One region of the Bacillus sp. N6 genome, then DNA from elsewhere that is predicted to be linked to it. Evidence: riboswitches for the same ligand, from Rfam matches in the RefSeq annotation. Region 1 holds a riboswitch; each other region holds the start of a gene.
The links. A riboswitch is a leader RNA that binds a small molecule or an ion and turns the genes downstream of it on or off. The one in region 1 is predicted to bind S-adenosylmethionine.
Positions count from the first base shown of each region.

Region 1 (7,933 bases):
GTTGATGCGGTTTCTTATTTTGAGGAGATAACAACTCGTTTATTTTTTCAATATATATTTTTCCTAATAAGAAACGCGTGTGAACATTGTTCCGCGCGTTTTTTGTCTATCTAAAAGCGTGCTGCAATGAATAGAAGATTGGGGTTATGAGTTTTAGAGGAAATAAGGGAGGAATTTAAATGTATTTACACGGCACAAGCCGAATTAATGGGCAAGGACACTTAGAAATTGGAGGGTGCGATACGACGCAGCTAGCAAAGCAATACGGAACACCACTTTATGTATACGATGAAGAGTCTATTCGAGGAAAATGCCGAGCATTTCATCGTGCTTTTAAAGAAAGTGGTTTCTCTTATCAAGTAGCATATGCAAGCAAGGCGTTCTTGTGCATGGAGATGTGCCGAGTAGCTCGTGAAGAGAATATGTCATTAGACGTTGTTTCTGGAGGAGAATTATATACTGCGCTCCAAGCAGGATTTCCAGCATCACGTATTCATTTTCATGGAAATAATAAAACAGAAGAAGAGATAGTGATGGCTCTTCAGGCGAATATCGGTTGTTTTGTCGTAGATAATTTCTTTGAATTAGAAGTTTTACACGATTTAGCGATGCAACATGGAAAGTTTGTGAACATATTAATTCGTGTAACGCCTGGAGTAGAGGCGCACACACATGAATATATTACAACAGGCCAAGATGATTCGAAATTTGGATTTGGCGTTTCAAACGGTCAAGCGATGCAGGCAATTGGATTTGCTTTACAAAAATCCAATTATAATGTGCTAGGGATTCATTCACATATCGGATCGCAAATATTTGAAACAGCTGGCTTTGTTCGAGCGATTGAAGTTCTTCGCCAATTTTTAGAAGAAGTGAGAGAGCAAACAAACTATGTAGTAAAAGTGTTAAATGTAGGCGGGGGATTTGGAATACGCTACACAGAGTCGGATACACCGTTAACTCTTGAGACATATGTGCGAGCTGTAACAAGTGCAGTGAGAGAACAATTTACTGTATGTGAATATCCATTGCCAGAAATATGGATTGAACCAGGCCGTAGCATTGTAGGTGATGCTGGGACAACAATTTATACAGTTGGATCTGTGAAAGATATTCCTGGTATTCGGAAATATGTATCAGTCGATGGTGGAATGACAGATAATTTAAGACCTGCTTTATATAGTGCGCGTTATGAAGCAATGTTAGCGAATCGAGGGAATGATGAGAATGAGGAACTCGTTTCGATTGCGGGGAAATGTTGTGAGAGCGGAGATATGTTGATTTGGGATATTCATTTACCGAAAGTCGCTTCTGCTGATTTACTAGCAGTTTCCTGTACAGGAGCCTACGGGTACTCGATGGCGAATAATTACAATCGGATTCGAAGACCAGCCGTTGTCTTTGCAAAAGGCGGAACATCGCAAGTAGTTGTGGAACGCGAAACATATGAAAATATTATTGGGAACGATCGCATACGTATTAAAGAGCTTGTTTAAATAGAAAAAGGAGTTGTTCGGATGGGCAATTCCTTTTTTGTAAAATAAAATAATTAAAATATATCGGAAAACTAGGATTGAAAAAAATCAGAATTGTGATAAAATACAAATACAAAGCTTATCAAGAGAAGCGGAGGGAACTGGCCCGAAGAAGCTCGGCAACCTGCTTATAGAAAGCAAGGTGCTAAATCCAGCAAAATGGAATCCATTTTGAAAGATAAGGTAAAATATATTACCGAACAGTCTTTTCGAAATGGGAAAGATTTTTTTTATGAATAAAAAGGGGGGCTGTTCGCGTGGGTGTACGGGAACATTTTGATGAAGTATCCGAGAAGATTGAAGCGATGCTTGCTGATATGAAATATGGCTCAATTACAATTGTTGTGCAAGATGGAAAAGTAATTCAGTTAGAGAAAAGTGAAAAAGTACGTTTAAAGTGAAAAGCGCTGACTAGAAAAACTAGAGGCGGTTTTAACCTATTTTCATTAGGTTAAAACCGTCTTTTTGCTTTTACAGGGGGAAAAAACATGTTGACGTATGAAACGTGGGAAGAAAATGTTGTTTCGTTTTCGGAAGAAGATGAAACAAAAGGCGCGTTATCAGTATTAAATTGGGCTTATGAAGAGTATAAAGATGAAATCGTCTACGCATGTAGCTTTGGGGTGGAAGGTATGGTATTGCTGCACCTTATAAACCAAGTAAATCCATCTGCTAAAGTTGTATTTTTGGATACAAATGTTCATTTTCAAGAAACATATGAATTAATTCAAAGAGTGAGGGAACGATTTCCTTCATTGAATATTATAGAAAAGCAGCCAGAACTTACACTTGATGAACAGGCGAAGTTGCATGGTGAAAAACTGTGGGAGAGCAATCCGAATCTTTGTTGTAAGATTAGAAAAATTTCACCTTTAGAAAAATCATTAGTCGTGGAAAAAGCATGGATATCGGGCTTAAGAAGGGAACAATCAGAAACACGTAAGCATACAAAGTTTATAAATCAAGATCATCGTTTTCAATCTATTAAAGTTTGTCCACTTATTCATTGGACGTGGAAAGAAGTTTGGCGATATGTATACAAACATAGCTTGCCGTATAACCCGTTGCATGATGTTGGCTATCCAAGTATTGGGTGTGAGAAATGTACTTTACCTGTAGGGGATGGTGGCGATTCAAGAGATGGTAGATGGGCTGGGAAAGTGAAAACCGAATGTGGTCTTCATTATCAATAAGATGAATCTTGAAATAAAGCTAAGAGGGGATATAGAAAATGAGCACAGTAAACGAATTAGTAAACCGTATAGATGAGACATATGATATATCACAAATTGAAAAAGAAATTAAATTAGACAACATTGCTTTAAGTGATTTAGAACTATTGGCGACAGGTGGATATAGCCCGCTTACTGGTTTTTTGGGGAAGGAAGATTATGATTCAGTCGTAGAAACGCTTCGTTTAGCAAATGGTAGTGTGTGGAGTATACCAATTACATTACCGGTAACAGAAGAAGTCGCAGAAAGCCTGAAGACCGGAGAGGAAGTAAAGCTTGTCAACAATGGAAATATATATGGTGCTATTAAAATAGAAGATATTTTCGTACCAGATAAAGAAAAAGAAGCGTTACTTGTATATAAAACAACTGATGAGGCTCATCCAGGAGTGAAAAAATTATATGAACGACCAAACGTTTACGTTGGAGGAACTATTATTCTAACAAAACGCTTTGAAAATAATCAATTTCCTTCTTATCATTTAGACCCAATTGAAACGAGAGAAGAATTTAAAAAACGTGGGTGGAAAACAGTAGTCGGATTTCAAACGAGAAACCCGGTACATCGTGCCCATGAGTATATTCAAAAATCTGCTCTTGAAATTGTAGATGGTCTCTTTTTAAATCCACTCGTTGGAGAAACGAAATCGGATGATATTCCTGCTGATGTAAGAATGGAAAGCTATGAAGTACTCCTTCAAAACTATTATCCGAAAAATCGTGTCTTTTTAAGTGTATTTCCTGCTGCAATGCGTTACGCAGGACCAAGAGAAGCGATATTTCACGCGTTAGTAAGAAAGAATTTTGGATGTACCCACTTTATTGTAGGACGTGATCATGCCGGAGTAGGAGATTATTACGGAACATACGAAGCGCAAGAAATCTTCACGAATTTTACGATAGAAGAGTTAGGCATTACACCACTATTCTTTGAACATAGTTTTTACTGCACGAAATGTGAAGCGATGGCTTCAACAAAAACATGTCCGCACGGAAAAGAAGATCATGTTATTTTATCAGGTACGAAAGTAAGAGAATTATTAAGAAACGGTGAGATTCCGCCAAGTACATTTAGTCGTAAAGAAGTAGTAGAAGTGCTAATTAAAGGTTTAAAAAAAGAAGTAGTAACAGAATAGGGAGAGAACGAGATGGATACGAATATTACTTGGCATACAGCTTCGGTTTCAAAAGATGAGAGAAGAGTGAAGAATGGACATCACAGTTTTGTAATTTGGTTTACTGGTTTATCAGCTTCGGGTAAATCTACAGTAGCGAATGCGGTCGCTCGTAAACTGTTTGAAAAGAATATTGGAAATTATGTGCTGGATGGGGATAACATTCGCCACGGTTTAAATAAAGACTTAGGATTTTCTGAAAGTGATCGCATGGAAAATATAAGACGTATTGGCGAAGTGGCAAAGTTATTTGTAGATCAAGGAACAGTTGTCCTTACAGCATTTATTTCACCATTTCGAGTAGACCGCAAACAAGTAAGAGATTTATTAGCGGCAGATGAATTTATTGAAATTTTTGTGAAGTGTCCGATTGAAGAGTGTGAGAAACGTGATCCGAAAGGGCTTTATAAAAAGGCAAGAAAAGGTGATATTAAGGATTTCACAGGTATTGATTCGCCTTATGAAGAGCCAGAGCAAGCAGAATTAATTGTAGAAACGCACAAATATTCTATTGAAGAATGTGCAGAACAAATCGTGAAGTACTTACAAGAGCGTAGTTTTATCCCGCTATTTGCCGGGAAGTAAAATTCCTACCTCAAAGTTCGATTGGGGCAAGGAAGTTAGGTGGGGGTCGGGCTGCCCGTAAATACCCGATTGGTTAAGGCTAATAATCAGCGTGGGATGAACAAAACTCTACTGATTAAAGTTTCACTTTATATAGGGGGATTTAAAAATGAGTTATGAAAAAGTATGGGCTAACAATGAAAAACTAAATCAAACGGAGAAAAATAAATTAGAAAAAGATGGCTTAGAAATTTTTAATGATATTCCTTACTATGCGGAAAATGGATTTGAATCTATTCCGAAAGAAGAGTGGGATGCCTTTAAATGGGCGGGATTGTATTTACAACGTCCAAAAGAAGCTGGTTATTTTATGATGCGGGTAAATATTCCGTCAGGGATTATTACAAATGCACAGGCAGAAGTACTTGCTTCTATCGCTGAGGATTATGGACGTGATGTAATAGATATTACTACGAGACAGGCGATTCAGTTTCACTGGTTAGAAATTCAGCAAATACCAGATATTTTTAAAAGATTAGCAAGAGTTGGATTATCTTCAGCGGGGGCTTGTGGTGATATAACGCGGAATATTACAGGTAATCCGCTTGCTGGAATTGATGCAAATGAACTATTTGATACGACACATATTGTGAAAGAGGTATATGACTATTTCCAACATAATGAAGAGTTTTCTAATTTGCCACGTAAATTTAAAATGTCTATTAGTTCTAATATTTATAACTCAGCAAACGCAGAGATTAACTGTGTTGCATTTACACCTGCTACGAAAGAAATAGATGGTGAGAAAAAAGTTGGTTTTCATATAAAAGTAGGCGGAGGATTATCAGCCCGTCCATATTTAGCTGATGAATTAGATGTGTTCGTTTTACCAGAAGAAGTGAAGGCAGTGGCAATTGCGATTGCTACTATATTCCGTGATTTTGGATATCGTGAGAAACGTCATTTAGCTCGGTTGAAATTTCTTGTTGCGGACTGGGGAGCAGAGAAATTTAAAGAGAAACTAATAGAGTATACAGGGCCTTTACAAAGTAAAGGGGAAAGTGCACTCAAAGGATGGAATGCAGGCTATTTTTATGGTGTTCAAGACCAAAAACAAGAGGGATTAAAATATGTAGGTTTTAATGTACCGGTAGGTCGTTTACATGCAGAAGAAATGTTTGAGATTGCAAGAATCGCAAAGCAATATGGAAATGGACAAATTCGTACATGTAATTCACAAAATTTCATTATTCCGAACGTTCCTCCGGAAAATGTAAAAGGATTACTTAGTGAACCGTTGTTTGAAGCGATATCTGCAAGCCCAAAATCATTTATTGGTCATGCGGTTTCATGTACCGGTATTGAATATTGTAATCTTGCATTAGTAGAAACGAAAGAAAGATTACGAAAAATTGCAGAATACTTAGATACACAAATTGCACTCGATGTTCCAGTTCGAATTCATATGGTAGGCTGCCCGAATTCATGTGGTCAACGTCAAATTGCTGACATTGGGTTACAAGGGGTGAAAATGAAAACGAAGGAAAAGGGAATTGTTGAAGCATTTGAGATATATGTAGGTGGAACGTTGTTAGATGGCGGTGCCTACAATCAAAAGTTAAAAGGAAAAATAGATGGCGAGGATTTACCTGATGTACTCGCATCATTTATAAGTTATTTCAAAGAGAATAAATTACCAGCCGAAACATTTTATGATTTTGTAGGTCGTGTTGGTGTAGACACATTACAAATAGCGTTAAATAACGTGTTAGAAGAAGTCATAGCGTCTTAGGGGGGACAATATGGATTTATATCGATTTGAAGCTGTATTAGTGAGTGATATTGTTCCGATTGTTGTTGTTGCTCAAAGTGAAGAACAGGCATTTAAGCTTGCGGAGATTGAGCTTGAAAAACATTTTTTACCGTTGCCAGAGGTAAAAGAGATTTCTTTGTTTGAAAAAAAGAAGATTCGAAAAGGTGCAGCATTTGTTATTCATGAGTAGAGATTAGTAATACGAAAAAATAAAAACTTCCATTCTTATATACGAATGGAAGTTTCATTTTAATAGTAGAAATGAGGAGAGATGATGGGGAAGGTTTATATTGTTGGAGCGGGTCCTGGCGATCCAGATTTAATTACTGTTAAAGGGTTGAAATGTATTGAGAAGGCAGATGTTATTTTATACGATCGCCTTGTGAATAAAGAGCTGCTTTCACACGCAAAGCCTGACGCGGATTTAATTTATTGCGGGAAACTCCCGAATTATCACACGATGAAGCAAGAAACAATTAATACATTTCTTATTAAGTATGCGAAAAAAGGGAAAGTAGTAACGAGGCTTAAGGGCGGCGATCCATTTGTATTTGGTAGAGGGGGAGAAGAAGCGGAAGCATTAGCAAAGCAAGGTGTACCATTTGAAATCGTCCCAGGTATTTCATCTGGAATAGCTGCACCTGCTTATGCTGGTATTCCAGTGACGCACCGTGATGCAAGTGCAAGTTTTGCTATTGTGACTGGGCATAGGAAAGAAGGTGCTGAAGAAGAAGTGAAATGGGAAAGTTTAGCGAAAGGTGTAGAGACTTTAGCGATATATATGGGGGTTAGTAATTTGCCCTACATATGTGAGCAACTTATGAAGCATGGAAAAGATAAAAGTACGCCAGCTGCTATTATTGAGCAGGGGACGACGTCTATGCAACGTACAGTTGTTGGGACATTAGGAACAATTGTAGATGTTGCGAAAAAAGAGCAAATTCAAAATCCGAGCATGATTGTAATTGGAGAAGTTGTCCGTTTTAGAGAAAAAATCCATTGGTTTGAGAAGCAAACGGAAAATGCTTATCAAGTAAGTGGAGTGTTGTAAAATGAAAGCCGTCTTATATATATGTCATGGAAGTCGTTTGAAGACAGCGAAAGAAGAGGCGATTCAATTTATTACATCGTGTATGAGTCGTATAGAAGCGAATATTCAAGAAGTTTGTTTTTTAGAGTTAGCGAATCCTTCTATTGAAGATGGTTTTCGTACATGTGTGAAGCGTGGGGCCACGGAGATTATTGCCATCCCTGTTTTTTTATTAGCGGCAGGTCATGTGAAGAAAGATATTCCATTTGAATTGGTAAAGCTCAAGAATCAATATCCGAATGTTAAAGTGACTTATGGTAATCCGTTTGGTGTATCAGAAACACTTATCAAATCAGTATATAACGGAAGTGGTATTGAAAAGGAAGGGAAGGCTGAAGTGACCCTTCTGCTCGTTGCAAGAGGAAGTAGTGATCCTGAAGTATTACAAGATATAAAATGGATCGCCTCTTTATTTCAAGCTGAGGAGAAAATTAAAAAAGTTGAGGTTTGTTATTTAGCGGCTGCGGAGCCGAAATTTGAGAGGAAATTGAAGGAAGTTGTAGAACGGGAAGTGGAGAACATCG
Region 1 covers NZ_CM127843.1:1,380,753-1,388,685, forward strand. The annotation lists gene lysA (diaminopimelate decarboxylase) at 180-1,496, shown strand; SAM riboswitch class I at 1,612-1,720, shown strand; gene ACUXVC_RS07205 (YezD family protein) at 1,793-1,936, shown strand; gene ACUXVC_RS07210 (phosphoadenylyl-sulfate reductase) at 2,024-2,728, shown strand; gene sat (sulfate adenylyltransferase) at 2,767-3,903, shown strand; gene cysC (adenylyl-sulfate kinase) at 3,916-4,527, shown strand; gene ACUXVC_RS07225 (nitrite/sulfite reductase) at 4,676-6,298, shown strand; gene ACUXVC_RS07230 (DUF3906 family protein) at 6,309-6,509, shown strand; gene cobA (uroporphyrinogen-III C-methyltransferase) at 6,594-7,370, shown strand; gene ACUXVC_RS07240 (sirohydrochlorin chelatase) at 7,372-7,933, shown strand, end outside.

Region 2 (7,933 bases), 1.1 Mb from region 1:
CTTTTTCAGCTTTTTTCTTCAAAATTTCCCAAGCGTCTCCATCCGTTCCAGTTACACCGACGCGAACTACTTTTTCTTTCGCTCCTGCACCCGTGTCTCCACTTGAGCAGCCACTTAATGCTGAGACGCCTACAATTGCTGATAATGCAAATGCTAAAATTTTCTTCATTTTCTTTTCCTCTCTTCCTTTTTATGATCTGCGTAACAAGACTTTCGCAAAGTAGTTTCCTAAATTTTGAGCTATCTGTACGAGAATAATAAGTAAAACAACCGTTACAAACATAACTGATGTATCAAAACGTTGATAACCATATGTCATTGCCAAGTCACCAAGACCGCCACCACCGACAAGCCCAGCAACTGCAGAAAATTCAATTAAACCAACTGTCATAAATGTGACACCTAAGATTAATGGTGCTAACGCTTCTGGTACAAGGATTTCAAAAACGATTCTAATTGGCGAGGCGCCCATTGCTTGTGCTGCCTCAATTACTCCTTTCGGAACGGAAACAAGATTTGTTTCAACCATTCTAGCAATACCAATTGATGCGACTAACGTCATCGGGAAAATTGCTGCTGCTGTTCCAATCGTCGTTCCAATAACGCTTCTCGTTAGTGGACTTAAAGCTACTAAAAAGATAATGAATGGTACCGGACGAATTGTATTAATTATGATGTTAAGAATAGAAAAGACCCATTTATTTTCTAAAAAGTTTCCTTTTCTCGTTACATATAAAAGTAAACCTAGAGGTATACCCAGAATTGTAGCGAATATAAGGGTTACAATTACCATTAAGAGGGTATCCCCCGTCGCATCTAGTATGCGCGGCCAAAATATACTCCAATCAACTCGCATGAGCTTCTACCTCCTTCAGCTGCACTTGCAGTCTTAGATGTTGTAATGCTTTTTGAATTTCCCTCTGCTCACCTTGCAATTCTACAAGCAGATTTCCAAATAGCACATTTTGAAGTTCAATAATATTTCCGTACAGTACATTTACATCGACGTTATAGTTTTTTGCGATATATGATAGTACCGGCTGTCCTGTCTCCTCACCAGTAAATGTTAGACGATAAATTTGACCACCATTTTGAATTTTCGCTAGAACACTTTCTGGTAAATAATCATTAATAACAGAACGTACAAAGTTTTGAGTCGTCTTTGTTTTTGGTTGCGTGAAAACATCGAACAGTTTTCCTTCTTCAATAACTTTTCCCTTCTCCATTACAGCTACACGGTGACAAATTTCTTTCACAACATGCATTTCATGTGTAATAAGAAGGATTGTTAAATTGTATTCTCGATTTACTTTCTTTAATAAGTTTAGAATTTCTGTCGTCGTTTCTGGATCTAAGGCTGATGTTGCCTCATCACATATAAGAATATCTGGCGATGTCGCAAGTGCTCTAGCAATACCAACACGTTGTTTTTGTCCCCCTGATAGCTGTTCTGGATAATAGTTTGCTTTATCTTCTAACCCTACAAACTTCAGCAGTTCATTCACTCGTTCCTTTATCTCGTTCTTTGGCAATTTCGCTAACTTTAATGGATAAGCAATATTCCCAAACACTGTTCTTGAATTAAATAAATTAAAGCTTTGAAAAATCATTCCGATTCTTTGTCTTAGTTTGCGCAATTCTTTCGTCGATAATGATGTAATATCTTTATCATCTATTGCAATCGTTCCTGACGTTGGTCTCTCTAACATATTTACTAAGCGTAATAATGTACTCTTTCCAGCGCCACTAAAACCGATAATGCCAAAAATTTCGCCTTTCTCAACTGATAATGTTACATCCTCCACCGCATGAACAGATCGCCCAGCTGATTCATACACTTTACTTACATTGTTAAAAAAAATCATTTTTTCCCCTCCTATATGCTGTAAAAACTTGAAGTAGAGCTTTCGAGGTAAAATAAAAAGTGCTCTCCTTCTTATCAACCATAAAGATAAGAAGGAGAGCACTTATATGTACTCGTTCACATCTTCTCATCTTCCAAGCCTTTATATGGCTTGCTGGAGTTAGCACGGTATTAAAAAACCCGTTGCTGAGGTATCGTAGGGCCAGTCCCTCCACCTCTCTGGATAAGAATGTATCGATTTAATTGTCATTTAATTAATTCTCATTATAGAACTCAGAATAATAAGAGTCAATACATTTTTTAGAAAAATATTAATTATTCCTTTATTAAAATTTTCAGATGAAAATTCATGAGAAAATAGTAACTTTCAAGGTTATTTAAAATTCTTCTTCCTCATATTTTTAAACAGGAGAATCCTCTCTACGAATTGAATAAATTTATTTGAATATGAAACTCGGAGGCAGATAAATATATGAAAACAGCTCTTTTACTCGTCGATATTCAAAACGATTATTTTCCAAATGGAAAGATGGAATTGCGTAATCCAGTAGAAGCAAGCGAATATGCTAATCAGTTATTACAACACTTTAGAACAAACAGCGAACCTATTTTTCATATCCAACACGTAGCTATAAAAGATGACGCTACTTTTTTCCTACCTAATACAGAAGGTGTACATATTCACGAAAGCGTACGTCCACTTAGAGAAGAAACAGTTATAGTCAAACATTATCCAAATAGCTTCCGAGAAACTAATCTTCTAGAGCAATTACAGCGTTTAGACATTGAACATGTCGTCGTATGCGGGATGATGACTCATATGTGTATTGATGCTACAGTAAGGGCTGCATTCGATTTTGGATTTCAATGTACCGTTATACATGATGCTTGTGCTACAAAAGACCTTTCTTTTAAGAATGCTACTATACCAGCTGTTTATATTCATAATACAATTTTAGCAAGTTTGAATAATATATATGCGGAAATACTTAGCACAAAAGAGTTTGTCCAACGAAAAAAATCCTTTTGAAAATTCAAAAGGATTTTTTTCGACTATATTATATTTACCATCTATTCATGCCCTATTTTGAGGAATTCATATCATACTTATAAAAATCTCACTAATTATTTACATTGATACATTATCATTTTTAATATCTTTTGATTGAGTCCAATTTCCCCATAAAAATTGAATATTACATGTACGAGAAGCTTCCTTAAAACTCATTCCTGTTAATGGATAACATGTGATTTTTATACTTGCAAAAATTATAATTGCTATCATTGTTATAACTGTAATTATTATGAAAGCAACTAATAACATCCAAATTGATTGTGCTGGCCAAATATTCAATCTATTCCCAATATATACAACTACTAAATTATGCATTAAATACACACCAAATGAAAAAGCAGATAAAATTTGTATCCACTTAAACATAAACGGATTCATTGAGTAATTTCTAAAATACTCTTTTACTAATAAGAAGATTGAACCTGAAAGCATTACTTCGAATACTCTAACGTATGCCTTAAAATCCTCAGAGTATTCCCCTATTTTAACCGTTGCATACCAAGTACCCAATATAATTAAAAGTGTATCTATAACGATTATGGATAGTAACAACCTTTTGGATACCTTCTTCTCATATGTCATTAAATAATAACCTATGAGGAAATACCCTATATATCCGCCTAAAAAGTTCATATCAAAATTAGGATACAACGTAAATATTGGTTTTAATTCATTTGGAACTAGTACTGCAATTGTTGGCAATAGCGAACTTACTATAAACCAAAGAATTAACATGTACTTTATAAGCTCTTTACTTAAAGCATCTACCATTTTCTTTAAAAGAGGAGAAAGAATATACAAAGGAATAATGGCATACATAAACCAAAGATGTACTGTCGCTGCTTGATTCGGTATGTATAAAATACTCTTAATAACATTTGTTATTTGTATCGGCCTTGGCGTAAAGTATAACACAGCAATAGTTGACCATATAATAAATGGCACAATTAATTTTGGCAAACGTTCTGTATAAGTTATTTTAAGTGATTCCGTTTTACTACTCCTCATTAACATCGCACCAGAAATCATAAAGAAGATAGGTACACTTGTACTAAATACAGTTGTCAGTGCATTCGTTATATGCCAAGTACCCGAACCGATATTCCCCCGTAAACTTCCTGCAGCAGTATGAAGAAACACTACCGCAAACATCGAAAATACACGTAGTACGTCAACATATTCAACATAATTCTTTTTATTCATCTAACAATCATCCCTTCCCACATAACATTTCCCCTCACCATTTTTGTCTTTTCCAAAAGTACAAATCTATTATGCCAGAATATAATCAATATTAAAATAATAACTGAAACTTAAAATCTCGATATTCGATTATAAAACCACTTAGTATACTATACAAAACCCTAAAAATAAATTCAATTTTTTTCTTATATATTTAATATTTTCCAAATCAACTACTTAAATAGAGAGTTTTTCTTCTATCTAATTATTGAACATTCCGAAATCAAAACTCTTGATCTATGTCAATAAAAAAACACTCCTTTCAGTGAGCAAAACCGAAAGGAGTGTTCCTTGTCGAACCATAGATTTTCTTTCAAATTGTATTATACAGGAAATTCTCAAAATGAATACTAAAAAATATGACTAATACGTCAACTTTTCTCATTATTTTATTTCTGTTTACATGTTTATCCCGCTATTAATAGGTTTTAGCTCATTCTCTTCGAACGACGGTAATACATGGGGTTTCAATTTTAAAAGGAGCTCTTCACACTTTGTGAAGAGCTCCTCTACTATTTCTTATAAAGTTTCAGAAGTAGTTTTTGCTTGCATGTGAAGTGCTAAGTAATCAGGTCCACCAGCTTTAGAGTCTGTACCAGACATGTTAAAGCCACCGAATGGTTGGTAACCTACGATTGCACCAGTACATCCACGGTTGAAGTATAAGTTACCAACGTGGAAGTCTTCACGTGCTTTTTCAATATGGTCACGGTTGTTAGTAATAACAGCACCTGTTAAACCGTATTCCGTATTGTTTGCAATTGCAAGTGCATGATCGAAGTCTTTTGCTTTACAGAATGCTACTACTGGTCCGAAGATTTCTTCTTTCATTAAGCGAGCATCTTCTGCAACATCAGCAACGATTGTTGGTTGGATGAACCAGCCTTTAGAATCGTCTCCTTCTCCACCTGCTAAGATTCTACCTTCTTCTTTACCAATTGCAACATAGCTCATTACTTTATCGAATGCAGCTTGGTCATTAACAGGACCCATGTTTGTACCTAATACTGCTGGGTTAGCAACTGTTAATTCTTTTGTTAATTCAACAGCACGATTTAATACGTGATCGTATACATCTTCGTGGATTACTGCACGAGAACATGCAGAACATTTTTGTCCTGAGAATCCGAATGCTGATGCAACGATAGACTTAGCTGCTAATTCAAGATCTGCTTCTTTATCAACAACGATTGTATCTTTACCGCCCATTTCAGCGATAACGCGTTTTAACCAAATTTGGCCTGGGTTTACTTTCGCTGCACGCTCATAGATACGGATACCTACATCACGAGATCCCGTGAAGCTTACGAAACGTGTACGAGGATGATCTACTAAGTAGTCACCAACTTCAGAACCATTACCTGGAACGAAGTTTACTACGCCAGCTGGTAAGCCAGCTTCTTCTAATACTTCCATAAATTTCGCTGCTACTACAGGAGTTGTACTAGCTGGTTTTAGTAATACTGTGTTACCAGAAACTAAAGCAGCTGTTGTCATACCTGCCATAATTGCGAATGGGAAGTTCCAAGGAGAAATGATAACACCTACTCCTAATGGAATGTAAGAGAAACGATTATATTCAATTGGACGGCTTTCTACTGGAATACCGTCTTTTAATTTTAACATTTGACGACCATAATATTCCATAAAGTCGATTGCTTCTGCTGTATCAGCATCTGCCTCATTCCATGGCTTACCTGCTTCTTTTACAAGAATAGCAGAGAATTCATGTTTTCTGCGACGAACGATTGCTGCAGCACGGAATAAAATGTCTGCACGCATTTCTGGCTTTGATTTTCTCCAAGTTTGGAATGTTTCATCCGCTACTTGCATTGCTTTTTCAGCTAACTCACGGCTTGCTTTTGAAACACGACCAACAAGTTCCTCTTTATTTGCAGGGTTTACAGAAACAATTTTGTCTTCTGTAGTAATTTTTTCTCCCCCAATAATTAATGGATAGTCTTGTCCAAGATAAGATTCTACTTTCTTTAAACCTTCTTCAAACGCTAATTTGTTAGCCTCCACTGAAAAATCTGTAAATGGCTCATGTTTGTATGCTACTACCATTTTTTTTAGCCTCCCCTTAGAAAAACGTTTACATTTTACAACATTATTCTACACGATAATTTAGATTTATTCAAATATTCCTAGACTTATATTTTAAAAATTAATAAATTTTTAAAATATAATAAAAAAAGAGATTCATACATGCGTATGAATCTACAAAATATGAGTATATTCCAAAACATTTTTCCCAATCAATAATATAGTAACTAATAAAAATAAAGTCCTTACATATCCAACGCCTTTTTGAACCGCAAACTTCGATCCCAAATAAGCACCTAAGATCATTGATAATCCCATGATAATACCGTATTCAAAATGAATTATATCTAAAAATAAAAAAGTAATTAAAGATACAATATTACTAACAAAGTTCAAAAGTTTTCCAGATGCTGCCGCTTGAATAAAATCCAAACCAATTAATAAAAATGCAAAAATTAAAAATGACCCTGTCCCTGGTCCAAAAAATCCATCATAAAATCCTATCATTAAAATAACAAAGAAAAATATTAATGTTTTTCTTTGCGTCATCTTCTTATAGGTAGACACACTTCCCCAATTCTTTTTTGCAATAATATAAATAGCAATAAATACCAACATTACAAGTACTAATGGGCGTAAAATATCCGATGGAATAAATTTTACTACTAAAGCACCTGCAACAGCTCCAACAATAGTTAACGGGATTAACTTTCCTACAATTTTAAAATCAACTTTTCCTGATCGAATGAAATACATCGCACTCGTAAACGTCCCCATTGTTGCCGCTAATTTATTCGTTGCAATTGCTGAAGCCGGCGATAAGCCAACAAACATAAGCGCAGGAAGCGAAATTAATCCTCCTCCTCCAACAACGGAATCAATGAAAGCTGCTAAAAAACCGAATGCAATTAATAAAATAATGACTTGAAAACTTAATTCTTCCATGAACTTTACCCCTTACCCCTATTATTTACAACATTTTAAATTATAACAAAATTACATAAGAAAAAAAGCTGTTCCATAGAGGAACAGCCTTCATATTTAATCTAAAATTTTCACAAGTGGTTCATCTTGTTTTGCTTCACGTATAATAATAGCTTCTGGGCGTTCTACAGATTTAATCGTTACTTGTACTTTCATATAATTCGGGAAGTATTCCATAACAAGCCCTGCCACATATTGTGTAAAACCAATTATTTCAGCTTTTCCATTAAACTGGACAGGAATATCAAGCTTCATTTCTCTTAATTCATCATCTCTATACATACCAGTACCAATAACAGCTGTATAGTCGCCTTGGAAATAATCGCTTAGTTTTGCCTTAAAGTTGGATACTCTTGCAAGATCTTCACGTTTATTATCTGTTTTCGCTTGCTCTGATGGGAACAAATAGTATTTCTCATTAATTTGTTTCCAATCTTCAACCGTTTCACTACCTTTTTCTACATTTGCATAAGAAACAAAGTTACCTGGTACGAGCGAAGACTTTGGAGATTGGCGATAAATCGCAAATGTTATCGGAATATTTTTTGTATCAGGTTGTTTTTGATGTATGACTTTCAAAATTTCTTGCGCCATTTTTTTCCCTTCAGCTAACATCTTTTCATCCGGGATTGCAGCTTCACGTGGATAACCATGCTCTTCGTTAAAATATTGAACAGAATTCATTGCTAATCCAACTACCATACCAACACGTTCCTCGCTGT
Region 2 covers NZ_CM127843.1:329,499-337,431, reverse strand. The annotation lists gene ACUXVC_RS01815 (MetQ/NlpA family ABC transporter substrate-binding protein) at 1-169, opposite strand, end outside; gene ACUXVC_RS01810 (methionine ABC transporter permease) at 191-856, opposite strand; gene ACUXVC_RS01805 (methionine ABC transporter ATP-binding protein) at 846-1,865, opposite strand; SAM riboswitch class I at 1,989-2,094, opposite strand; gene ACUXVC_RS01800 (cysteine hydrolase family protein) at 2,337-2,894, shown strand; gene ACUXVC_RS01795 (acyltransferase) at 2,994-4,142, opposite strand; gene pruA (L-glutamate gamma-semialdehyde dehydrogenase) at 4,701-6,248, opposite strand; gene ACUXVC_RS01785 (TSUP family transporter) at 6,402-7,172, opposite strand; gene ACUXVC_RS01780 (CamS family sex pheromone protein) at 7,269-7,933, opposite strand, start outside.
Region 2: another riboswitch for S-adenosylmethionine. It lies ahead of ACUXVC_RS01805 (methionine ABC transporter ATP-binding protein); the one in region 1 lies ahead of ACUXVC_RS07205 (YezD family protein).

Region 3 (7,933 bases), 1.9 Mb from region 1:
TGTACAGGAGTACCCGCTATTATTACTAGAGACGGTATAAGAGAAGTTGTAGAACTCAATTTAACAGAGGATGAAGAATCTCGATTCGCAAAATCAAACGATATTTTACGTGATTATATGAAAACAATTGGTTACTAACTTATAGGAGAAGGTGAAACAAATGAAGGAATATATAATGTCTCGTGTATTTAAAGCATCTGCTGGTATCGCACAAGGTATTTTCGTATCCCTCGGAATTGGTTTACTAATCGAAAATATAGGAAGAATTGTTGATATACCATTACTTATTACAATCGGAGTTGTTGCAAAATCACTAATGGCACCAGCGATTGGTGCCGGCATTGCTTTTATGCTCGGTGCAAACGGTCTTGTAATCTTCTCGGCGATGGTAGCCGGAGCGATTGGTGCCGGATCCATTTCAATTACTGAAGCTGGTCTAATTATTAAAACTGGTGAGCCAATCGGTGCATTATTAACAGCAACTTTAGCTGTATATATTGGTAAACGTTTAAGCGGAAAAACTGCTTTAGATATGATGCTCGTTCCATTTGCGGCCATATTAGGTTCTGGTTTAGTTGGTATTTGGTTATCTCATAATATTACTCCTGTTTTAAATGCAGTTGGAGCGTTCATTAAAGATAGCTCAGCTGGTAGCCCGTTTATCGCTTCTATCGTCATTGCAGTAGTTTGGGGACTATTACTTATCTCTCCAGCTTCATCAGCTGCGTTAGCGATCGCACTTAGCTTAGACGGTGTTGCAGGTGGTGCAGCTCTTGCCGGATGCGTTGCTCAGTTTATCGGATTCTCTGTCATCTCAGCAAAAGAAAACAATTTAGGTGGCATATTAGCTCAAGCTCTTTGTACTCCGAAAGTACAGTTGCCAAATATCACTAAAAATCCAATGATTCTCGTCCCAACTGTCGTCGCCAGTGCTATAGTCGGTCCGGTATCCGCATTAATTTTCCAACTGGAAGCAGGAAAAGAAATTGCAGGTCTTGGATTAAGTTCTCTTATCGCACCAATTAATTTAATTTCCAGCGAAGGATGGGAAGTTCTCCCGGCGATGGTAATTACTTATATCGTCATTCCAGTAGCTGTTTCTTATATACTTTACATTGCTCTTAAAAAAGCAGGTCGTATTCATTCTGGTGATATGACTGTACCGCAATCTTAAATTGAACATCTCCTTAATAATAGATAAAAGCAGACTGAGAAGCCACAGTCTGCTTTTTTTTCATGTTACATTCTATGATTTTGTTTTACTGGAACTCTTATTGATTCTTTGGCCAATAAGAGTTGAACGCCGAAGTATAGTATGCTTGCGAGTGTCATTCCAGAAACGGCATCTACAAAGGCATGTTGCTTCGTAAATAGCGTTGATAAAATAATAAGTGTACCGAAGAAAGTAAGGATGTAATATTCAAAAGCATGTTGTTCTCTACGCTTAAAGGCAGCTAACATAATTACAAATGTAGTAAGAACGTGAATGCTAGGGAAACAGTTTACCGGTTGATCGATACTATAAATATAGCGAACTAGTTCAGAAAATACATCTGTTCCAACGACAGTCGGACGCGGTACAGTTGTTTGCCAAAAATAATAAATAGAAAAACAAGCAAGCTTTCCAAAAATAACACTACTTAAAGTGACATAATATTGCTTTCGGTCAGCGAAGCAGTAATAAATAAGTGCGCCGTATAAGTATGGAAACCAAAGTAAATAAGGAATAATAAATGCTTTTACAAATGGAATCCAATCATCTACTACAGTTGTAACGTCTACTGCGTGAACAGTCGATTTATTTAATACGTCGTAAAGGGGACTTACGAGTACGAGTAGAAGTATATAACTTAACGGAAGAAAAGATGAAAGTTTAAATTTCTTCATGTTGATCTCCTATGTTTAGTAATGTAAGTAAATTCAATTGATTATAATATAGAAACGTGAATTGGGCTATCGATTTTACTTACATTTTCTTGAATTAACCTTACGTTTTTGTCACTTGACTAAAAAGAAGGGTGAGGGTGCTAAATGAAGCGTTTATCATATTTTTTAGTTTTTATATTGTTATGCCTAGTAGGTGCTGGGTGTGCAAAGAATAACGAAGGAGAAAAATTAGAATATAACGGAAGAGCACTCGTAATTGGAGTTGTTGGAGAAAAGCCGAAAGATACGTTTAGGAATGTAAAGTTTGAAAGTATAAAGTTAGAAGAAATGCAGGAGAAATCAGCAAAAGTTGATGGTTTTTTCGTTATGAAAGAATACTTTAAAGAGGCATCAAAGGAGCAGTATACGGACTTATTTTTATCGTTAAAGAAGCCGGTATTTTTTATTGGTTTGCAAGATAGACCGTATTTAATTTTTACTAACAAGGATTTAGATTATGATAATACCCCCAAGGATAAAACGATGACGTATACGCAAGGGTTTGTAAATATGGGGAACCCTGAAGGTCAATATTGGGGTATGGGATTATATAATGATACTGTTTCCGATCGAAATATTCATAATATGTATATAGTCGTATTTCAAACCATTTCGGATTACTTAAGTCGATGATGAAGGAGCCTGTAAAAAAGGCTTCTTATTTTTTAAAAATAAACGTTTGTTTAAGCTGTATGCTCGGTAGAAAGAAACTCATGTAGTTCAAAGGTTAAGAAAGAAAAATAAGAAATTAATCAAACGTTTGTTTAAGCTGTATGTTCGGTAGGAAGAAATCGATGCAGCTCAAAGGTTAACAAAGAAAAATGGAGAATTAATCAAACGTTTGTTTAAGCTGTATGTTCGGTAGAAAGAAACTCATGTAGTTCAAAGGTTAACAAAGAAAAATAAGAAATTAATCAAACGCTTGTTTAAGATATATGTTTGGTGCAGAATCTAAAAAAATTTATATATTTATTTTTTTCTTAACAAATGGCGGAAAAATAAGAAAAATTCGCAGGATTATTAAAAATTATCACGAAATAAGTAAAAGTTTAGCGAATAATGGTTTGAAATAATAAAACGTTTTCTATATGATAAAGGTAAAGGTTAGTAAAAAAGTAGGTGAATTTATGACAGTAACATTTTATTCATATCCAAAGTGTGGCACATGTCAAAAGGCAAAGAAATGGTTTGAGGCAAACGATGTAGCATATGAGATGATTCATATTGTTGAAAATCCACCATCAAAAGAAGATTTACGTAATTTACATGAAAAAAGTGAATTACCATTAAAAAAATTCTTTAATACAAGTGGAATGCGTTACCGTGAACTTGGTCTGAAAGATAAGTTGAAAGATGCAAGCGAAGACAAAATGTATGAGCTTTTAGCATCTGATGGCATGTTGATCAAACGTCCAATTGTAACAGATGGAACGAATGTAACACTTGGTTTTAACGAAGAGCAGTTTGAAAGTGTGTGGAAAAAGTACCAATAAGGTATTTTTACATAATTAATACATTCACTGGAGGTACAGTCATGAGCATTCCAAATAATTTACGTTACTCTGAAGAACACGAATGGGTAAAAACTGAAGGTAATGAAGTTGTTATCGGTATCACTCACTTTGCACAAGGTGAGCTAGGTGATATCGTATTCGTTGAACTTCCTGAAGTAGGTGCAACAATCGAAGCTGACGAGCCATTCGGAAGCGTAGAATCTGTTAAAACAGTTTCTGAGTTATACGCACCTGTAAGCGGTAAAGTTGTAGCAGTAAACGAAGAATTAAGTGACCAACCAGAACTTGTTAACGAATCTCCATACGAGGGTGCATGGATGGTTAAAGTTGAACTTTCTGATGCAAGCCAAGTTGAGAAGTTATTAACTGCAGAAAAATATGCAGAAATGACAAACCAAGACTAATTATAGTCGACTAAAGGACAGCCTTTGTGCTGTCCTTTTTTATTTTGTGTAAAATAATGAATGTAGAATCATATACTAATTATCGTGTAGGAGAACGTTTTTTGAAAAAACTTTTTCGTTTAATCTTTATGCAGGTCTAGCCGTTTTTGTTTTTCGTTGTCTAGCTCCAACTCCTAGCCCTTCATGTCTAAGAACCTTCCGCACGAGAAGACAAAAAGCGTCTTCTGTACGGAAGAACCTTAGCCAACAGGGCTAAACAGTCGGTTTCGCTTTTCTTTTGCAAAAATAAACAGGAAACAACATGAAAATAACGAATATACTATATACTAAGTTCAAGGTTGTATAGTATATGGTGATCGGGTGATGACATATGATTTATGTGGAAAAAGTCATTATTGTAGAAGGTACATCAGATAGAAGAAAGATTGAATCTATTATTCGTGAACCAGTGGAAATTGTTTGTACAAATGGTACAATTGGTTTGTCGAAAATGGATGAGCTCGTTGATCAGTTTTTTGATAAGGAAGTGTATGTGCTAGTGGATGCTGATGATGCTGGAGAAAAGTTAAGGAAACAATTTCGAAAAGAATTTCCGCAAGCCGAGCATATCTATATTGATCGCTCGTACCGAGAAGTGGCAACTGCGCCATCTACACACTTAGCAAATGTATTATGGGGAGCCGACATTGACGTTTATACAGAATATTTACGGTAAGGAATGATAGAAGTGATCGATTGGACAGGAGCCGAAGCTACAGCCCTAATAGAGAATGAAGAAAAAACAGTGTTATATGTATATACTCCAATGTGTGGAACATGCCAATTAGCAAAAAAGATGTTAACAGTCGTTGAGATGACAATTGAAGGCCTCAAAATTGGGATGTTAGATTTAAATTATGCTCCGCATTTAGCGAAAGAGTATGGGATTGAAAGTGTACCTTGTTTACTTGTTTTTGAAAATGGGACACTGATGAAGAAGATATATGCATTTCATTCGGTTGAATATTTATATACGGAATTAAAGTAGGCGGCAAAATTTTTGCCGCCTCGACATATTTCTTGGGAAATATGTCGAGATGCAGGATGGATACAGTATTTGTCGAGCGAAAATAACAGGATTGCTCTTTAGTGAGAGGGAATGGTATGTAATAGAAAGTGATATGAAGGATGTGATTTAGGGTGAGATTATATTCTTTGCTTCAATCATTTGTAAATTACGCTAATGGTCAATATCATTTAGAGCCACTTTTAAGACAAGAAGAAAAAACTGTTAATTTCCGCTTTAGAGATGAAAGTTGTTCGTTACAAATTTCAAGAGATTATATAGAGCTGGTACATGAGGAAAGAGGAACGGAACAAATCATTTGCTTAGACGAAAAGGATATAGAACAATTGGTGAATGGAAATGTACGATTGCAAATGTTAATGAATGATGGACGTGTACAATATTCAGGAACGTACCGAACGATGTTATTAGTGGAATCGATGTTTCATATATGTAAACCGATGTCAGTAGGTGCTTAAAATTCTGAAGTTTCATTTTTTACGAAAATTTCTGTTGACATGGTGAGTGTATATTGATACAATTCAAGTCATAAAATATAGACAATTTCATAAATTTCAAATCAGACGAAAATTGAATCTGATTTCTCTTATCAAGAGAGGTGGAGGGACTGTGCCCTGTGAAGCCCGGCAACCGTCAACTTATGTTGAAATGGTGCCAATTCCTGCAAAGCGAATGCTTTGAGAGATGAGAGAGAGGGATAATGTTGTTATATACGCATATAAACCTTTCTGCTTCTCTAAAGCAGAAAGGTTTTTTTATTGTTTGAATGTGGAGGACATTCAAATAATAAAAGTAATGATAACAGTGGACTACACGCATTAAAAATAAAAAATTGCGGAGTCGACCTAAACAAAAAAGGGGTGAACATCATGATTCTATTAGAGAATGTAAGGAAAATATATAAGGCGAAAAGCGGTGATGTCACTGCTGTAGATAACGCCAATTTAAAAATAGAAAAAGGCGAAATATTTGGTGTTATCGGATATAGCGGCGCTGGGAAAAGTTCTTTAATCAGATTGTTTAATCAGTTAGAGAAACCGACTTCTGGCCAAATTACAATTGCGAATCGTGTTATATCAGCAATTACAGGAAGTGAACTTCGTAAGGCAAGGCAAGAAATCGGAATGATTTTTCAGCACTTCAACTTACTTTGGTCACGAACTGTACGTGAAAATATAGAGTTTCCACTTGAAATTGCAGGTGTTGATAAAACGAAGAGAAGAAAACGTGTTGATGAATTAATTCATCTTGTTGGATTAGAAGGAAGAGGAGACGCGTACCCATCTCAGCTGAGCGGGGGACAAAAACAACGCGTTGGGATTGCAAGAGCATTAGCTAACAACCCACAAGTACTTTTATGTGATGAGGCAACGTCAGCTCTTGATCCAGAAACGACAGATCAAATTTTGGATTTACTATTAGACATTAATAAGCGCCTTGGTTTAACAATTGTACTCATTACACATGAGATGCACGTAATTCGAAAGATTTGTAATCGAGTGGCGGTAATGGAGAGAGGAAAGATTGTAGAAACGGGTCCAGTACTTGATGTATTCCGTAATCCGAAGCAAGATATTACGAAACGATTTGTACAGCAGTTAACAGATTCTGAAGATACAAATGAAACGATTGAAAGTTTAATTGAAAAATATCCAGATGGAAAAGTGATTCGTTTGCAGTTTATCGGTGAGGCTGTAGAAAGACCAGTGCTTCAACGATTGATGCAACGCAGTGATATAGAAGTTAGCATTTTGCAAGGAAATATCGCACAAACGAATAACGGTTCTTACGGTAGTTTAGTTGTTCATTTAAATGGTGAGGAAACAGCGATCCAGCAAGCAATAGAAGGAATTCATCAAGATCAAGTAGAGCTGGAGGTGATTGCACATGGATAAGTTACTCGCAAATGTTGATTGGAATCAAATGTTAGAAGCAACTGGTGAAACGTTATATATGACGGCAATCGCAGCTCTTGCGACATTTGTTTTAGGACTAATTTTAGGATTGTTACTCTTCATGACAGCGAAAGATAATTTATGGGAAAACAAATCAATTAATACGGTGATTGGAGCATTCGTAAACATATTCCGTTCTATACCGTTCATCATTTTAATTATTTTATTAATCCCATTCACAAAGATTCTTCTTGGAACAATTCTTGGAGCAAGTGCAGCGCTGCCAGCTTTAATTATTGGAGCGGCACCATTCTACGCGAGAATGGTTGAAATCGCACTTCGCGAAATTGATAAAGGTGTAATTGAAGCTTCAAAAGCAATGGGAGCAAAAACAAGCACAATTATTTTAAAAGTATTGATTCCAGAATCGTTACCAGCATTAGTATCTGGTATTACAGTTACGACAATTGCTTTAGTAGGCTATACAGCAATGGCGGGAGTTGTTGGTGCTGGTGGTCTTGGAACACTTGCTTACTTAGAAGGATTCCAGAGAGGGAATAACGATGTAACAATCGTTGCGACAATTTGTGTATTACTAGTTGTATTTTTAATTCAGTGGATTGGTGATAGTTTAACGACTCGAATAGATAAACGATAATAAAAAACGGGAGGATGTTTCAAATGAAAAAATTATTACTTACGGCACTTATTTCAACTTCAATTTTTGGTTTAGCTGCTTGTGGCGGGAAAGATAAAGATGAAAAGAAACTTGTTGTTGGTGCTTCTAACGTACCGCACGCTGAAATTTTAGAAAAGGCAAAACCGTTACTGGAGAAAAAAGGAATTGAGTTAGAAATTAAAAAATTCCAAGACTACGTATTACCAAATAAATCGTTAGCGGATAAGGATTTAGATGCAAACTACTTCCAACACATTCCGTATTTAGAAAAAGAAATTAAAGATAAAAAGTATGACTTTGAAGTAGCAGGAAAAATTCATTTAGAGCCAATTGGTGTATATTCTCAAAAATATAAGAGCTTAAAAGAACTTCCGGACGGTGCAACAATCATTATGAGTAATTCAGTTGCTGATCATGGACGTGGTTTAGCGATTTTACAAAAAGAAGGC
Region 3 covers NZ_CM127843.1:4,851,948-4,859,880, reverse strand. The annotation lists gene ACUXVC_RS25180 (L-lactate dehydrogenase) at 1-138, shown strand, start outside; gene ACUXVC_RS25175 (PTS transporter subunit IIC) at 161-1,174, shown strand; gene ACUXVC_RS25170 (phosphatase PAP2 family protein) at 1,240-1,887, opposite strand; gene ACUXVC_RS25165 (hypothetical protein) at 2,032-2,559, shown strand; gene ACUXVC_RS25160 (arsenate reductase family protein) at 3,054-3,419, shown strand; gene gcvH (glycine cleavage system protein GcvH) at 3,461-3,844, shown strand; gene ACUXVC_RS25150 (toprim domain-containing protein) at 4,215-4,559, shown strand; gene ACUXVC_RS25145 (thioredoxin family protein) at 4,563-4,871, shown strand; gene ACUXVC_RS25140 (hypothetical protein) at 5,024-5,368, shown strand; SAM riboswitch class I at 5,494-5,601, shown strand; gene ACUXVC_RS25135 (methionine ABC transporter ATP-binding protein) at 5,780-6,805, shown strand; gene ACUXVC_RS25130 (methionine ABC transporter permease) at 6,798-7,463, shown strand; gene metQ (methionine ABC transporter substrate-binding lipoprotein MetQ) at 7,487-7,933, shown strand, end outside.
Region 3: another riboswitch for S-adenosylmethionine. It lies ahead of ACUXVC_RS25135 (methionine ABC transporter ATP-binding protein); the one in region 1 lies ahead of ACUXVC_RS07205 (YezD family protein).

Region 4 (7,933 bases), 2.6 Mb from region 1:
AGAATAGGGGGACAATTTTTAGCGAAGGAATTATGGAGGATCAATATGATAAAAAAAGTAATGGTGATGGTTTCACTGTCTGCTATAGTTGGCGGCGGAGTATACTATTTTCTTGTTAGCCCCAATATAAAGGAAAACACTGTATTAACAACTAAAGTGAATCCTACTATTGAATCAGAAGTACAAGGGAATATAGAAGAAAAAGAAGAGCAACAAATTGATTATGCTAGCATATCTCAAAAATTAGATCAATATTTAGTCGGAAAGCAATTTAATGGAACAGTTTTGGTAACAGATAAAGAGCGTGTTATATTGAATAAAGGATATGGGTATGCTGATGTTCAAAATAAAATAGAAAATACGCCTCAAACAAAATATCGTATTGGTTCTATTACGAAAACAGTTGTTGCCACATCTATTTTACAGTTGCAAGAACAAGGTAAATTGAATATTCAAGATAATGTAAATAAATATATTCCTTCATTTCCGGAGAATAAAAATATTACACTATATCATTTATTAACCCATACCTCTGGTTTACCTGAACATGCGAAAGGAAATGTGAATGCTGCTTCCCGTTTACAGTTAATTAATTGGATTGGACGTCAAAATTTAGAATTTCCTGCAGGAACAGGTTGGAGATATACAGATTATAATTATATGGTTCTTGCTTATATAATAGAACATATCTCGAAAAAACCTTTAGGAGATTACATAAAAGAAAACATATTTGTAAAAGCAGATATGCATGAATCCGGTATGGGAAATATGGTACCTGGAGATAAAAATTTTACAAAGGGTTATGTGAAAAAAAATCAAGAGCTTGTACCAGCGCAGAAGTTAGGCATGGATTGGCTATATGGTTGTGGTGAGATGTATACGACAGTTGGAGATATGAAGAAGTTAGACGAAGCAATTATAAATGGAAAACTTCTTTCTGAACAAAGTATACAAGCAATGTTTTCGCCTTCAGCAGAACGGAAATATGCATTTAGTTTTTATATATATCCAGATTATTTTCATAATCATGGTGTATTATCTGGTTGGAACACTTTCAATAATTTTAATAAAGAAAAAGGAATTTTTGTTATGTTATTTTCAAATGTAAAAAATAGTATGGATGATGACTTTAATAAAGAGTTCCGAAAGATGGTAAATGATTTATTAGAACAAAGGGGATGAGAAAATGGAACATAAAACTTTATCAATAGGTTTCATTGGTATTGGCGTAATGGGAAAAAGTATGGTTTATCACTTAATGCAAGATGGTCATAAAGTATATGTATATAATAGAACGAAAGCAAAAACAGATTCTTTAGTGCAAGATGGTGCACAATGGTGTGATACGCCAAAAGAGTTAGTGAAGCAAGTTGATATTGTAATGACAATGGTTGGATATCCACATGATGTAGAAGAAGTGTATTTTGGTATAGAAGGAATTATAGAACATGCAAAAGAAGGTACGATAGCAATTGACTTTACGACATCTACACCTACTTTAGCAAAACGTATTAATGAAGTTGCAAAAAGCAAAAATATATATACGTTAGATGCACCTGTCTCAGGAGGAGATGTTGGTGCGAAAGAAGCAAAACTCGCAATTATGGTAGGTGGAGAGAAAGAAATATATGATAGATGCTTACCTTTACTTGAAAAGTTAGGAACAAACATTCAATTACAAGGATCAGCTGGGAGTGGACAACATACAAAAATGTGCAATCAAATTGCGATTGCTTCTAATATGATTGGAGTATGTGAGGCTGTTGCTTACGCGAAGAAGGCTGGATTGAATCCAGATAAAGTGTTAGAGAGTATTTCAACAGGGGCAGCAGGTAGTTGGTCATTAAGTAATTTAGCTCCTCGAATGTTAAAAGGAGACTTTGAGCCAGGATTTTATGTAAAGCATTTTATGAAAGATATGAAAATTGCTTTAGAGGAAGCAGAAAAATTACAATTACCAGTCCCAGGCTTAAGTTTGGCGAAAGAATTGTATGAAGAGTTAATTAAGGATGGCGAAGAAAATAGTGGAACACAAGTATTATATAAAAAATATATAAGGGGGTAAACGAGGTGGACCTTCAAAAGTTTGATGAGATGATTGATACTGTACAGCGAGCTACTTGTATGCAAATTAATGAAAAACAAAAAGAAGCTTTTAAACAAAAATATGATTTTGAACCAGACTTTGAATATGGAAGAGATGAGAAGGGGCATTATGTAATTCGAACCTCTAAAAAGATGTTAGAAGAAATGGAGTTTTATTTGGCATTGAAATATGATTGTGATGGAGTGGATCTTTATATGCAAGCTGAGATTGACGGTATATTTCATGTATCTGTTAGCTATGGTGAAGATGCCCTACATCTACAAGAATTGTTTCAATTTCTAGAAGAAAATAAATAAAAGTCCTCATTTGAGGACTTTTATTTATTTAGTCATTATAAGTTAGAAGCGCGGCGACATCGTTCAACCGGGAATGGGATAATTTGTGCGATGTGATTAGGACCAAATTGTTTTGTACGAGCATGGCGTATTATATAAAAAGCACACAGAATTGAAACAGGAATAGCGCCGAATAAACCAAATAATAAAGCGCTTACACAAGATGCGACAAATCCTAAAACACCAATTTCTAACTCTTCCATAATAGCTCCTAAAATAACAGGAAATGCTCCACATGTAACTCCAAGTATAAGTGCGATAAGTAAGCTCATGATTATCCCCCTCTGTTTGCGATATTATTTTCCTTCTTAGTTAATTGTAGTATATCACATGTAAAACAGAATTTTCAGAAAAATTTCAATAAATGTTCAAAAAATACACTTGAAAAATCAAGGCGTTAAATTTGTGATGAAATGGTACTTTTGAGTAAATAAAAAATCAGGCTTATTTCAAAAGTGAAATAAGCCTGTTCCATAGGAGGATGTATATATGTAGAGTGAATAAAAGTTTGGAAAAGGGGATCCAAGTCCTTTTATTCAACTAACTACCTTAATAGATTGGAACCCAGCCTTCAGTTGTCACAAAAATACGAATAGCTACAACTTGACGATCATCTTGCAAGGTAAAATAATGTCTTGCATTTTCTGGAACAGATATTAGATCGCCTGGCTCAAGTTCAACATCAAAGAATTTCCCATCTTTGCCTTCAATAGCGAAAATGCCATGACCACTGACGATAAAGCGGACTTCGTCGTCTGTATGATGATGTTCTTTTTGGAAATTAATTAATAATTCGTCAAGGTTAGGTGTGCTATTTGAAAGTGAAATTACATCATGTGCTTTATAACCTCGACGTGCTGAAACATCAGCGATTTCTTTTGAGAAAACAGCTAATATTTCAGCTTTGTTTTCATCTGTTAAAGAATAATTTTCATTTAAATGAGTAGGAAGTTTAGAAATATTCCATTTCTCATATAAAACGCCTTCCTCTTGTAGAAATTTAGATACTTCCACTTCATTTTCAATACGAGTATTTACTTCATGAATACGAATTTGCGCCATTAGAAACGCCTCCTTGAATTGATAATAGTTTTATATGAAATTGGAATAAAAACTCATAAGCTTCTAATCTCTTCTTTGCATCAAAGCTATCTCGGCCCCATACGGTAATACCGTGGTTACGAATTAATACCGCTCCCGAATCACCTTGTATATGCTTTCGGAAGTTTTCTCCAAGCGTTGGGATATGGGCATGGTTTTCGATAATAGGAATGTGAATTGTTGCACCTTCTTCCCAAATATCGAGAGCTTTAATAATTTCTTGATTTTGAAGGGTAACTGCATCACTATATAAATTTGTGATGACATTATTATCAGTTGTATGAACATGAAGTACGCACCCGGCATTCGTATTGTTATAAATATGTGTATGCAATATTGTTTCTGCTGAAGGGCGTAATTCAGTCTCTAAAACGGGAACTCCTACATGATCTACTAATAGAAAATCATCTGGAGTGGTTTTTGTTTTATCTTTACCGCTTGCTGTAATGAGAAAAGTAAGTGGCTCATGACTAACTTTTATAGAAATATTACCACTTGTTGCTGGGAACCAATTTCGAGTTGTTAATTCTTTTTTTATCTCGCTTAAGTCATACCATTGACGAAAAAGTTGTTTCATGATTTCACCTCCAACAAATGTTTTAATTCATTTTGAATATCATGGAATGTTTCAAACGGTGTATAAGCAATATAATTCTCTTCACACTTTGTAATAAGGAAGTCACGAGCAAATACTTTATCTGCTTGTTTCGCAGCTTGTAAATCAGTAATTGAATCTCCAATCACAATATGGAAGTCATTCGTATCACTTAATTTTCGGATGAGTGATGATTTACATAATCCGCAATGATTTTGACAATGATGATCACAAGGATGAGGCCAATTCACCGTAATGTATTCATTTGAAAAATCTGTTTCATTACAGTAAATTTGCTCTTTTGGAATGAGTCCTTGTAAGAGTGGATAGACGAAGAAATCCATTCCACCTGATATAACGTAAAAAGAAATGTTATTTTCATTTACAAATTGTATAAATTCATGAAAACCATTACGAATTTCAGCAGTTTCTATTAAAAATTGAATAATTTCATCGTGCAGATGAGTAGGTATTAATCGAAATAATTGAGAAACACCTTCTTGAATAGATAGCTCTTGTGATAAAATTCTATTCTTTACTTCTTCAGCTTCTGGTGGTGCGAATTTTTCCATAATGGACATAATGTTATCATTATTTGTAATCGTGCCATCGAAATCACAAAATACTTGAATACTCATAATTTCACCTCATGAGAGGGATTTCCCCATATTTGTAGTGCACTATGCAAATTTATGTCATCTACTTCATGGAGTGGTTTATTTTGCAAAGTAGCATCAATTGCAGTACGGAAAGCTTTACCACCGCCTTGCGCTCCATTTGGATGTCCATGTATCCCGCCGCCAGCATTAATAACAACATCTTTACCGAAATCTCGTACAATAAAGGGAACGAAACCAGGGTGAATACCAGCAGATGGAACAGAAAAGCTCTTCTTGAAAAATGCATCGTCTTCAGTTAAATATTTTGAGATAGCAAGAGCTTCCTCTTTTTCTAGCGCAACACTTCCGTATGGAGATGGGAATAATGAAAAGTCAGCCCCAGCATAGCGTAGTAGCTTTCCGAGTAATAATGGAGATGAAATTCCATATAACTTAGATGCTGAATAAGCACCACTTACAGCAGGGTGTGCCATAATAGGAACTGGGATTTCATCATCTTCTGCAAGTGATTGTAGTACATCTAGTCCGTAAGCAAATACGTTAAATAATAGAATATCAGCTCCAGCTTGCACTGCACGTTTCGCATTTTCTTTTAAATCAAAAGTTCGTCCTGTTAAATTTACGGCATATAACGTTTTATGTCCGTATGTTTCATATACGGATTGTAAAACTTCTTTTCCAGATACAATGCGTTTCGTAAGTGGTGTTAATGCATTTTCAAATAATATTTCATCATCTTTTACTATATCTACACCACCACTTGCTTGATCACGTAATTGCGTTTTTAAATACCCAATATTTCGTCCAATCATTCCTTTAAAAATACTCATTAAAAGGGGACGATCATGCACTTGTAAAAGGTTTCGAATACCATCTATCCCGAATTTTGGACCAGGAAAATGTTTTTTTAACTCGTCTGAAAAAGTTAAGTCAATTAATTTTACTTCGCCATCAAGGGATAGCTTTCCAAATGTAGTCGTTAAAATTGCTGGTAAATCTGGACTGAAGTTTAATAACGGATATTCGATTTTAATAATTCCGCGTTTTACTTTTTTACGTAAATACGAATTCGTATGTTCATGTTCAGCTAATTCCTCAACATGAATGACATTGCCTTTATGCTGTTTTAATTGTTCTTGTAATAAGTGTGGCAAATGAGTCCAAGAGCCAATTGTTAAACCAAGTGCAATTTGCTCAGCTTTTTTTTCTAAGTTATGTGAACCGTCATGGATCAAATACGTCGCTATTATTCCGCTCATTGTTATAACCTCCTAGTTAAATAAAAAAACCTCTCAGCTAAGGAGAGGTTTTTTTTACAACCAGCTCCTTATCTGTCAGCATAATGCTGCGAGAATTAGCACCGTGTCTACGATTGTAGATCGGTTGCCGGGTTTCGTCGGGCTCGTCCCTCCACCTGCTCTTGATAAGAAGTATTTAGAAATGTTTAAATTTTTAAGATAACTGAATTTTGTCAGATATTTTTCATGTTGTCAATTACTTTTTGAAAAAATTTAATTTATCAATTCGATTAATGGCTTCTCGTAATCTATCTTCTGTATGCAAGAGACCAACACGGACATACCCTTCGCCATGTTCACCAAATCCAACACCAGGAGCAACTGCAACATGTGCTTTTTCTAGTAAAATATCAGCAAATTGCTCAGAGGTATATCCTTTTGGAACAGGAAGCCATGCAAAGAATGATCCGGTTGGAATGTCTACATTCCAACCAATTGAGTGACAAGCTGAAATAAGAGCGTTTCTCCGAGATTCGTAACTATTTACAAGATCTACTACACAAGACTGTGAACTTAATAGTGCTTCGCGAGCAGCATCTTGAATTGCACCAAAAATACTAACATACATATGATCTTGCAATAGGTTAATGGTTTCGATGACACTTTCATTTCCAACTGCAAAAGCAATACGCCAGCCAGCCATATTGAAAGTTTTTGATAACGTGTAAATTTCAATTCCTATATCTTTCGCACCATCTGCTTGCAAGAAACTAACAGGTTTTTGACCATCAAATCCGATAGCACCGTAAGCGAAATCGTGAACAACTAATATATTATGTTTATTAGCAAAATGAATGGTTGTATCAAAAAAATCTTTTGATGCAGTAGCACCTGTAGGGTTATTTGGATAGTTTAAAAACATTAACTTTGCCCGTTCAGCGATAGAGTCGTCAATTTTTTTATAATCCGGTAAAAAATGATTTTCTGCAATAAGCGGCATGGTTTCAAAGTGTGCCTTTGCTAAGGCAACCCCAGATAAATAATCTGGATAGCCTGGATCCGGAACGAGAATTGTATCACCAGGATTTGTAAAACAAATTGGTAATTCTACTAGTCCAGCCTTCCCACCAAACAAAATAGCAACTTCAGTTTTTGGGTTTAATTCGACGCCGTATTCACGTTTATAGAATGTAGTCACGGCTTCCTTTAAGCTTTCATGTCCGCGAAATGGCGGATATTTATGATGAATGGTCTTTTCGGCAGCATCTTGTAAAGCTTTTACGATATGCTGCGGTGTTGGTTGATCTGGATTACCTTGACCTAGATTAATAACATCGTGACCAGCTGCAACGACTTTGTTAACTTTTGCAACAAGTGAAGCGAAAAATTGTGTTGGCAATGATGTTACTATCTCAGAAGGTTGAAATAATTTCATACTTTCCACCTCTTTTGAAAGTTGTTACAATTCTAGTGACAAATGATATAATCTTTCCAGTATTTTGTAAAGAAAAAAATAAGAATGGGGCTGAAAAAATGAAAGTCGCATGTATTCAAATGGATATTGTTTTTGGAGATGTAGAAAAAAATATTGAGAATGCTAAAAATAAAATAAGCGAAGCTATGAAGGAAAGGCCAGATGTTATCGTCTTACCAGAACTATGGACAACAGGATATGATTTAACGAGACTTTCTGAAATTGCAGATAGGGATGGAGTGGAAACGAAAGAAAAGTTAATAGAATGGGCGAAGCAATATGATGTACATATTGTTGGTGGTTCTATAGCAAAGCAAACAGAGCAAGGCGTTACAAATACGATGTATGTTGTAAATAATGAAGGACAGCTAGTCAACGAATATAGTAAAGTACATTTATTTCAGCTTATGGATGAACATAAATATTTAATAGCCGGTAATGGTACGGGCGAATTTAAGCTGGA
Region 4 covers NZ_CM127843.1:3,976,460-3,984,392, reverse strand. The annotation lists gene ACUXVC_RS20360 (serine hydrolase) at 46-1,182, shown strand; gene ACUXVC_RS20355 (NAD(P)-dependent oxidoreductase) at 1,187-2,065, shown strand; gene ACUXVC_RS20350 (DUF3909 family protein) at 2,071-2,403, shown strand; gene ACUXVC_RS20345 (hypothetical protein) at 2,439-2,714, opposite strand; gene ACUXVC_RS20340 (1,2-dihydroxy-3-keto-5-methylthiopentene dioxygenase) at 2,992-3,504, opposite strand; gene ACUXVC_RS20335 (methylthioribulose 1-phosphate dehydratase) at 3,482-4,120, opposite strand; gene mtnX (2-hydroxy-3-keto-5-methylthiopentenyl-1-phosphate phosphatase) at 4,117-4,776, opposite strand; gene mtnW (2,3-diketo-5-methylthiopentyl-1-phosphate enolase) at 4,773-6,017, opposite strand; SAM riboswitch class I at 6,083-6,188, opposite strand; gene ACUXVC_RS20320 (pyridoxal phosphate-dependent aminotransferase) at 6,253-7,431, opposite strand; gene ACUXVC_RS20315 (carbon-nitrogen family hydrolase) at 7,446-7,933, shown strand, end outside.
Region 4: another riboswitch for S-adenosylmethionine. It lies ahead of mtnW (2,3-diketo-5-methylthiopentyl-1-phosphate enolase); the one in region 1 lies ahead of ACUXVC_RS07205 (YezD family protein).